Regions from separate parts of the Kribbella sp. NPDC055110 genome, predicted to be linked through region 3. Evidence: predicted binding sites of a transcription regulator. Region 3 holds the regulator's gene; each other region holds the start of a gene.
What was found. Region 3 encodes HrcA, which represses chaperone genes, less so after heat shock. Its sites were predicted from a motif close to TTGGCACTCGNNNNNNNCGAGTGCCAA; they were not measured.

Region 1 (3,271 bases), on a different contig from region 3:
GGTCGACTCGGACATCCACTCCTATCTGCTGTTCGACGGCGATCGGCCGGTCGGCTACGGCGAGGTCTGGCTCGACGACGAGGAGGACGAGGTCGAACTCGCCCGGATCATCGTGGACCCGAAGGTCCGTGGTCGTGGGGTCGGTGGTGAACTCGTGCGGGCACTGCTCGGGCCGGCGCTGGATGCCGGGTACTCGGAGGTGTTCGTGCGGGTCCGTCCGGAGAACGCTCCGGCCATCCGGGCCTACCACCGCAGTGGCTTCGTCGACGTCCCCGCCGCCTTGATGGAGGAGTGGAACGACGGCCAGCCGGTCCCGTACCGCTGGATGCGTTATGCCGGTGAGCAGGCGGGCGCCGGCGAGCTCAGAGGCTGAGGTTTACGCCCACCTGCCGGCAGTTATGACTGGCGGGTGCGCAGCAGGTCCCGGATCTCGGTCAGCAGTTCCTGGTCGGCGGTCAGCGGGTCCGGCTCGGGCTCCTGGCCCCGCTTGCGGCGCTCGGCCAGTTTGTTCAGCGGCATCACGATGAAGAAGTACACGGCCGCGGCGACGAACAGGAAGCCCAGTGCGGAGTCGAGGACCAGGCCGATCGAGAACTTCGCGTCGTTGATCGTGAAGTTCCCGACACCGGTGAGGTCTGTCTTGCCGAAGATCGCCGCGATCAGCGGGTTGATCAGCCCTTTGACGATCCCGTCGACGATCCTTCCGAACGCTCCGCCGATGACGACGGCGACCGCGAGGTCGACGACGTTGCCGCGCATGATGAATTCCTTGAAGCCCTTGAGCATGTGGTGCCTCCACGAAGCGGGTGGTTGTACCCGGACAACGTAGGGCCGCACTTCCGTCAGGGCGAGCGACCGCGCCGGTCCACGACGCATCGTGCCGACACAATCCCGAGGAGTGATCAGCTCGTGTCCGGCGTCAGGGCCACGGTGATCCGAGAGTTCGAACTGGCCTGGGCCAGTCGGGTCGCGACTTCCGGTGTGGTCGCGACCACGATCAGCGCGCCGGACGTGGCCGATCGAGGCGCCGGCAGGGCGACTACGGGCACGGCGCGGGCGAGCTGACTCGCGGTGCCGCCGGTCGTGCTGTCGGCGGCGTACAGGTTGATGCGGTCGCCGACCCGGAGGAGCGCGGTGATGTCGGCGTCGTCGACGCGGAACGGGTAGGCGAGCGAGCCGGAAGGCACGGCGGGTGGTGCCAGGAACCTGGCGTCGGTGAGTGGTTCGCCGGCTCTGACCGGTCCGCTGAGCACGCGGGTCGTCAGTTCACTGCCAGGTCTGAGCGCACCGGCGGGCACGGACCCGGGCGGCAGGTTGACGGTCCGTAGATCGTCGCGCGTCGGCGCGACGCCGCCCGCGAGATCGCGTGCGGCGGCGAGGACCGCGACCGTCGGGGGCGGCGCGGGGGAGAGGGCGAGTAGTCCGAAGTACACGGCGGCCGCGGCGGCGACGCCGGCCAGGAGCCGACGGTGCCACCGGGCGGCGCGAATCAGGTCACGAAGCAGGGAAGGGATTTTCATGCCGGAGAAGATACGAGTTTCGCCGGCAGCCGCCCTTCAGTTATCCACAGGGTGCGCGGTCAGGCCGCGCTGGTGCCCTTGGACGAGCTGCTCGAGGACGAACCCGAGGACGACGAATCCGAGGACGACGACGACCCGGAGGAGCCGTTGGAGGACGAGCCGGAGGACGCGGAGCCCGACGAGGACGAGCCAGAAGACGACTCGGACTTGGCCGGCACCGAGCTCTTGCCGGACGACCGGCTGTCGTTCCGGTAGAAACCGGAACCCTTGAACACGACGCCCACGGCGTTGAAGACCTTGCGCAGGTTCCCCTGGCAGTTCGGGCACACGGTCAGAGCGTCGTCCGTAAAGCTCTGGCGCACCTCTAGCGCTTCGCCACAGTCGGTGCACTGGTACTGGTACGTCGGCACGGTCGGTTCCCTTCAAGCCGCTGGCACTCCTACTACCCGACTGCTAATAATGCGCCAGCGGGCCGAAGTATTCCAAACCCGCCCCTGCCTACCTCAACTCTGCGTCCCTGTCCAGCTGACGCAGAGCAACGCAAAGTTGTGAGGGACCCCATTTGGGGTGGACGGGGGGATTCTCTACGGTTGGTCCGTGCCACGCCTGCTTCGAGTCGTCGTCATCAGCGGAATCGCCCTCGCCACGGTCCTCCTGGTGATCGCCGGTACCGTCGTCTTCGTCGTCCGCCACTCGTTCCCGACGTACGACGGAACAATCGACCTGAACGGCCTGGACGCCGAGGTCAGCGTGGTCCGGGACGCCAACGGCATCCCGCAGATCTACGCCGACACCCCGGCCGACCTGTTCGCGGCGCAGGGCTACGTGCACGCGCAGGACCGGTTCTTCGAGATGGACTTCCGCCGGCACGTCACGTCCGGCCGGTTGACCGAGCTGTTCGGCAAGACCGCGCTCGAGACCGACAAGTTCGTCCGGACGCTCGGCTGGCGGCGGGTGGCGGAGAAGGAGCTGCCGCTGCTCAGCCCGACCACCCGGCAGTACCTCGACGACTACGCCCGCGGCGTCAACGCGTACCTCTCCACGCACAGCGGCTCCGGCCTCAGCCTGGAGTACGGCGTCCTGTCCCTCCAGCCCGGCGGGCCGAAGAACTACACGCCGGAGCCGTGGACCGCGGCCGACTCGTTGTCCTGGCTGAAGGCGATGGCGTGGGACCTGGGCGGCAACCTGGACGAGGAGGTCGACCGGACGAAGCTGCTGGCCGCGATGCCGGCGCGCAACGTCGAGAGCCTCTACCCGCAGTACCCGTACGACCGGAACCAGCCGATCCTGTCCGCCGGCTCGATCGGCAAGGACGGCAAGTTCACCACCACGCCGGTCAGCGCGGAGCTCCGGCGGAGCATGCTCACCCAGGACCTGCTCAAGTCCCTGGACTCGGTGCAGAAGGTCGCCAAGGGCCTGCCGGAGCTGCTCGGTCAGGGCGATGGTGTCGGGTCGAACTCCTGGGTGGTCTCCGGTGACCACACCACGACCGGCAAGCCGCTGCTGGCCAACGACCCGCATCTCGGCGCGAGCATGCCGGGTATCTGGTCGCAGGTCGGCCTGCACTGCAACAACGTCGGCAAGGCGTGCCCGTTCGACGTCTCCGGCTTCAGCTTCTCCGGCCTGCCCGGTGTGGTGATCGGCCACAACAACGCGATCTCCTGGGGCTTCACCAACCTCGACCCGGACGTCCAGGACCTGTACCTGGAGCGGATCGAGGGCAACAACGTCCTCTACAACAACAAGTGGCG
Region 2 (3,271 bases), on a different contig from region 3:
TGGGCATGGCGGCTGCGGCGATCGCGGCCGGGTACGGGGTCGAGACCGCGGTGACGACGCGTCAGGTCAGCAAGGTCGACGCGTTGACGGCGGACCATGTGGTGGTCGACGACGGCTCGGCGCTGCAGGAGGTCTGGCCCGACGGACCGGACTATGTGCTGGACCTGATCGGCGCGCGTACGGCGGTGGACTCGTTGCGGATCGTCCGTCGCGGTGGCACGGTGTGCGTCGCGGGATCGCTCAGTGGGTGGTTGATCCAGGACTTCGAGCCGATCGCGATGATCCCGTCCGGGACCCGGCTGACCGCGTTCCACAGCGAGACGATGAAGGGCCGCGCGGACGTGCTGCAGCGGATCGTCGACGAGGTCGAGAGCGGTGTCTACTGGCCGAACGTCGACCGTGTGTTCGAGCTCGACGAGATCGTCGCGGCGCACCGGTACATGGAGGACGATCAGGCGACCGGGAAGCTGGTCGTCACCCTGCGGCAGGAGTAGGCGACGGCGTCGCGGCCGATGCGCGTGATGATCAGGGTCGCGGACGTCGAGCCCTTCGGCGCGAGCTTCTTGCGCAGCTGGGCCGGGTCGACGTCGACGCCGCGTTTCTTGATCTCCAGCGTGCCGATGCCCTGGTTGCGAACCCAGGAGCGCAACGCTTTCTCCTTGTAGGGCACCTCTTCCAGCACCTCGTACGCCGAGGCCAGCGCGGTCGGCACGTACGATGATGCCGTGACGTAGGCGATGCGGGGATCCAGCAACCACCCGTCAACCGCTGCGGCGACCGCGGTGACCAGACCGGCCCGGACGACCGCACCGTCGGGTTCGTAGATGTACTGTCCGACCGGACCGCTGTCGGCTTCCGGTGCGTCGGCGACACTCGCACCACCAGGCAGCAGCGTCGCCCGGCGTGGTGTGCCCCGGTACAGCTCACCGGACCAGAGCGCGGCCTCCTTCACCTCCCCGGCGTCACTGATCCACTCCGCCTCAACACCTTCCGGGATCGCATCGTGCGGGATGCCGGGCGCCACCTTCACGCACGCAGTCCGCTGCAGGAGCTGGGTGACGAAGGACCACGGCGGCGAGTAGGCGTTGTGGTCGAACACGCGCCGCCCGTCCGCCCGGCGCGCGGGGTCGGCGAAAACCACGTCGTACGGCGTGAGGTCGGTGGACTCGGCTTCGCCTACCAGTACGTCGCCGGAGAGGCCCAGTGCGGACAGGTTGGCGCGGGCGGTGGCTGCTGTCTCTGGATCACGTTCGACACCGGTCACGTGCAGTCCGGCACGTGCGGCGCTGATGAGGTCGCCGCCGATCCCACATCCCAGATCGACCACGCCGGCGCCGGGCAGGGTGATTGCGAGTCGTGCGGCTCGGTGGGTGCTGACTGTGGTGCGGGTGGCTTGCTCCAGGCCGTCTGGGGTGAAATACATGCGCTCCGCGTCCGCACCGAACTTGGCGACGGCGCGGTGGCGCAGAGCGGCCTGGGTGACCGCAGTCGTGACAAGCGTTGCGTCGTACCGGCGTCTGAGCTTCTCGACCAGCTGGAGCTCCTTGCCGGGGCTGTACTCGGCGCAGGCGGCAGCCAGTACCTCAGCGCCCGGTCCGTCGAGCAGCGCGGTCACACTCACCCGGGCAACTTTAGAGGTCTCACGCTGAGAATCCTTTGGCACTCGAGTTGACCGAGTGCTAATCGCGGCCTAGATTCGGTGTTGGCACTCTCGATACGAGAATGCCAGCGGTCCGGCCCTTGACCCCCGCGACGGCAGGGGAGCGCGACCACCATGAACCGCAAACAGCACATCGACCGTGGAGGTCAGCAAGTGTCGGTCACGATCAAGCCGCTCGAGGACCGCGTCCTCGTCGCGCCGCTCGAAGCCGAGCAGACCACGAAGTCCGGCCTGGTGATCCCGGACACCGCCAAGGAGAAGCCGCAGGAGGGCGAGATCCTCGCCGTCGGTCCGGGCCGGATCGACGACAACGGCAACCGCGTCCCGCTGGACGTCGCCGTCGGCGACAAGGTCATCTACTCCAAGTACGGCGGCACCGAGGTCAAGTACGACGGTCAGGACTACCTGATCCTGGGCGCCCGCGACATCCTCGCAGTCGTCAGCAAGTGACGAACGCCCGCCGTTCCTGACTGACACCGCCCCGGGGCCTCTGGCACCGGGGCGGAGTGGGTCCGGCACCCCGACCCGGGGTGGTGGGGCGGGGAGTTGGACACAGGGCTCGCTCCTGCAACGAGACATACGGAAAAGGACTGGTTTTCTTCATGCCGAAGATCCTCGAGTTCGACGAGAACGCGCGGCGCGCCCTGGAGCGCGGCGTCGACAAGCTCGCGAACACGGTGAAGGTGACGCTGGGCCCGAAGGGCCGCTACGTCGTCCTGGACAAGAAGTGGGGCGCCCCGACCATCACCAACGACGGTGTCACCGTCGCGCGTGAGGTCGAGCTGGACGACCCGTTCGAGAACCTTGGTGCGCAGCTCACCAAGGAGGTCGCCACCAAGACCAACGACATCGCCGGTGACGGCACCACCACCGCGACGGTGCTGGCGCAGGCACTGGTGCACGAGGGCCTGCGGGCGGTCGCCGCCGGCGCCAACCCGATGGGCCTCAAGCGCGGTATCGAGGCGGCCGTCGAGGCCGTGTCGGCCAAGCTGGTGGAGACCGCCCGCGCGGTCGACAACAAGGGCGACATGGCCCACGTCGCCACCATCTCCGCCCGGGACGCCGAGATCGGCACCCTGATCGCGGACGCGTTCGACAAGGTCGGCAAGGACGGTGTGATCACCGTCGAGGAGTCGAACACCTTCGGTACCGAACTCGAGTTCACCGAGGGTATGCAGTTCGACAAGGGCTACATCTCGCCGTACTTCATCACCGACGCCGAGGCCGGCGAAGCGGTGCTGGAGGACCCGTACATCCTGATCCACCAGGGCAAGATCTCCGCGATCGCGGACCTGCTGCCGCTGCTGGAGAAGGTCGTGCAGTCCGGCAAGACGCTGCTGATCATCGCCGAGGACGTCGAGGCCGAGGCGCTATCCACCCTGGTGGTGAACAAGATCCGCGGCAACTTCACCTCCGTCGCCGTCAAGGCGCCGGGCTTCGGTGACCGCCGCAAGGCGATGCTGGAGGACCTGGCCGCGCTCACCGGCGCGCAGGTCGTCGCCCCCGAGGTCGGGCTGAAGCTCGACCAGGTCGGCCTCGAGGTGCTCGGTTCGGCGCGCCGGATCGTGGTCTCGAAGGACAACACGACCGTCGTCGAGGGTTCCGGCAAGG
Region 3 (3,271 bases):
ACCGTCGAGCACCAACTCGTCGCCGCCGAGGTCAGCGCGAAAGAACACCGCAACCCCCACCTACCAAACACCTCCCCGCGCCGCTGAGAGGCGGCGAGTCGTCCCCGGGGTGTCGAGATGTCATCTAGTGGGTGCCGAAGGCGTCGCGGAGGCGGCCGAAGACGCTCTTGTGGGTGGCCTGGACCTGGCCCTGCGGGCGTTCCTCGTCGCGCACCACCGCGAGTTGCCTGAGCAGCTCGGCCTGGGCGTCGTCGAGCTTGGTGGGGGTCTCGACGATGATCTGGACGATCAGGTCGCCGCGACCGGCATGCCGCAGCCGCGGTACGCCGCGTGCGGACAGGGTCGTCGCGGTGCCGGACTGCGTACCAGGACGGATCTCCAGCGGGGTCGTCTCGCCCTCGAGCGTCGGCAGATCGATCGTCGTACCGAGCGCGGCCGCCGTCATCGGCAGCGTCACCGTGCAGTGCAGGTCGTCGCCGTTACGGGTGAAGATGTCGTGCGGCTCGACCTCGATCTCGACGTACAGATCGCCGGCCGGGCCGCCGCCGGGACCGACCTCGCCCTGACCGGACAGCTGCACGCGCGTCCCGCTGTCGACGCCGCCGGGGATCTTGACGGTGACCGTACGGCGGGAGCGCACGCGCCCGTCGCCGGCGCACTCGACGCACGGGCTCGGGATCGTGGTGCCGTAGCCGCGGCAGTTCGGGCAGGGACGCATCGTCCGCACCTCGCCGAGGAACGACCGCTGCGTGTGCGTGACCTCACCGCGCCCGTGGCAGATCTCGCAGGTGACCGGCTCGGACCCGGCCGCCGCGCCGGACCCGCTACAGGTCGGGCACAGTACGGCGGTGTCGACCTTGAGCTCCCGCGTCGTACCGAAGGCCGCCTCGGCCAGGTCGATCCGCAGCGGGATCAGCGCGTCCTGACCGCGCCGGGTCCGCGGCCGCGGCCCGCGGGTGGCCCCGCCGGTCTGGCCGAAGAACGCGTCCATGATGTCGGTGAACGTGAACGCCTGGCCGAAGCCGGCCCCGCCCGGTCCGCCGGCCGCGGAGGCGAACGGATCGCCGCCGAGGTCGTGCATCTGCCGCTTCTGCGGGTCGCTGAGCACCTGGAACGCGCGCCCGATCTCCTGGAACTTCTGGTGCGCGTCCTCGGAGTCGTTCACGTCCGGGTGGTACTGGCGTGCCAGCTTGCGGTACGCCTTCTTGATCTCGTCCGGTGAAGCGTCACGGCTGACACCTAGGACGGCGTAGTAATCGGTGCTCATACTCCAGACCAGGGGGTTGTCTTCATCAGGATTCGGCCAGGATCTGGCTGACGTAACGCGCGACGGCGCGTACTGCGCCCATCGTGCTCGGGTAGTCCATGTGGGTCGGGCCGACGATGCCCAGGGTGGCGAGCGCCTCCGACCGCGACCCGTACCCGGTCGCGACCACCGACGTGGTGGCCAGTTCCTCGAACGGGTTCTCGTGACCGATCCGAACGGTCAGCGTCTGCGGGTTGGTCGCCTCGCCGAGCAGCTTCAGGAGGATGACGTGCTCCTCCAGGGCCTCCAGCACCGGCTTCACGTTCCGCTCGAAGTCGTCGCCGTACCGGGTCAGGTTGGCGGCGCCGCCGACCGCGATCCGCTGCTCGCCGACCTCGTCGGTGAACGCCTCCAGCAAGGTGGTGACGATCGCCGCGACGATCGTCCGGTCGGCCGGCGCGAACAGCTCCGGCAGACCGGCCAGGGACGTCGTCGCGTCGGTCAGCCGCTGCCCGGCGAGGGCGGTGTTCAACCGGGACCGAAGGTCCGCGATCAGCTGCTCGTCGACGTCGTTCGGGTGCTCGACAAGCCGTTGCTCGACCCGGCCGTTGCTGGTGATCAGCACCAGCAGCAACCGCCGTGGGCTCATCGTGACGACCTCGATGTGCCGGACGCTCGACCGGTTCAGCGAGGGGTACTGCACGATGGCGACCTGGCGGGTGATCTGGGCGAGCAGCCGGACGGTACGGCGGACGACGTCGTCCAGGTCGACCGCTCCGGCCAGGAACGACGTGATCGCCTTCTTCTCCGCGATCGACAGCGTCTTGACCGTGCTCAGCTTGTCGACGAACAGCCGGTAGCCCGCGTCGGTCGGAATCCGGCCGGCGCTGGTGTGCGGCTGGGTGATGTACCCCTCCTCCTCCAGCGCAGCCATGTCGTTACGCACGGTTGCCGGCGAGACGCCGAGGTTGTGCCGGTCGACCAAGGTCTTCGAACCGACCGGCTCATGGGTGGCCACGTAGTCCTCGACGATGGCGCGGAGCACATCCAGCTTGCGTTCGTCGAGCACGCGCACCACCCTCTCCGGCTCTCCGGCCAGACTCCCCTGGCACTCAATCGTTCAGAGTGCCAGTCTAGGCGGTCTCGGGCGACGCTCCCAACGGAACGGCCGCGGGACGCGTCACTGTACTGGCCACATCGAGGGGCTGATCCTGTACGGCGGAGTCCACGAACGACTCCAGTACGTCGAGCACGTGGTAGGCCAGCTCCCCGGTCGCGCGGTGCGGCTCGCCGGTGCGCAACGCCCGGGCCATGTCCGCGACACCGACCCCGCGCCCGGCTCCGGCGTACCCTCCGGCGACCGGTACCTCGGTCCACTCGCGCTGCGCCGGAGTCACGATCTCGACGGTCCCGTCGAACCCGTTCGGGTCCGGCACGGACAGGCTGCCGTCCGTACCGTGGACCTCGATCCGCGGCAGCCGCCCGGCCCATACGTCGAACGACATCAGCACGGTGGTCAGCGCGCCCGACTCGTGCTCCAGTACGCCGGTGACGTGCGTCGGCACCTCCACGTCGAACACGGTCCCGGCGCGCGGTCCGGTATGGATCGTCCGCTGCTGTTTCGCCCGGCCCGCGCGGGCGGTGACCCGGACCACCGGCCCGAGCAGGGTGACCAGGCTGGTCACGTAGTACGGGCCCATGTCGAGGACTGGTCCGCCGCCGGGCTGGTAGTAGAACTCGGGCGCGGGGTGCCACAACTCGTGGCCGGGCGTCACCATGAACGCGGTCGCTGCGTGCGGGGTGCCGATGTCACCGCGGTCGATCACCGCGCGAGCCGTCTGGGTGCCGGTGCCGAGCACCGTGTCCGGTGCGCAGCCGATCCGGAGGTCGTTGGCGGCGGCGTACTTCAGCAGCGGCTCCGCTTCGGTGCGGTCCATGGCCAGCGGCTTCTCGCCGTACACGTGCTTGCCGGCTGCCAGCGCGGCCTGGTGCACGGCGGCGTGGGCTGCGGGGATGGTGAGGTTG

Region 1: the regulator HrcA is predicted to act here: its motif matches at 1,951-1,977, upstream of ACWF0M_RS32885 (FmdB family zinc ribbon protein).
Region 2: the regulator HrcA is predicted to act here: its motif matches at 1,657-1,683, upstream of groES (co-chaperone GroES).

The regions. Positions count from the first base shown of each region.
Region 1 is NZ_JBSGTS010000030.1:42,022-45,292, reverse strand. Features, by position in the region: gene ACWF0M_RS32900 (GNAT family N-acetyltransferase) at 1-373, shown strand, start outside; gene mscL (large conductance mechanosensitive channel protein MscL) at 397-786, opposite strand; gene ACWF0M_RS32890 (SAF domain-containing protein) at 903-1,520, opposite strand; gene ACWF0M_RS32885 (FmdB family zinc ribbon protein) at 1,580-1,930, opposite strand; gene ACWF0M_RS32880 (penicillin acylase family protein) at 2,118-3,271, shown strand, end outside.
Region 2 is NZ_JBSGTS010000016.1:126,215-129,485, reverse strand. Features, by position in the region: gene ACWF0M_RS24505 (zinc-binding dehydrogenase) at 1-494, shown strand, start outside; gene ACWF0M_RS24500 (class I SAM-dependent methyltransferase) at 452-1,621, opposite strand; gene groES (co-chaperone GroES) at 1,814-2,110, shown strand; gene groL (chaperonin GroEL) at 2,263-3,271, shown strand, end outside.
Region 3 is NZ_JBSGTS010000002.1:166,916-170,186, forward strand. Features, by position in the region: gene ACWF0M_RS03760 (16S rRNA (uracil(1498)-N(3))-methyltransferase) at 1-48, opposite strand, end outside; gene dnaJ (molecular chaperone DnaJ) at 125-1,267, opposite strand; gene hrcA (heat-inducible transcriptional repressor HrcA) at 1,293-2,315, opposite strand; gene ACWF0M_RS03775 (Gfo/Idh/MocA family protein) at 2,380-3,271, opposite strand, start outside.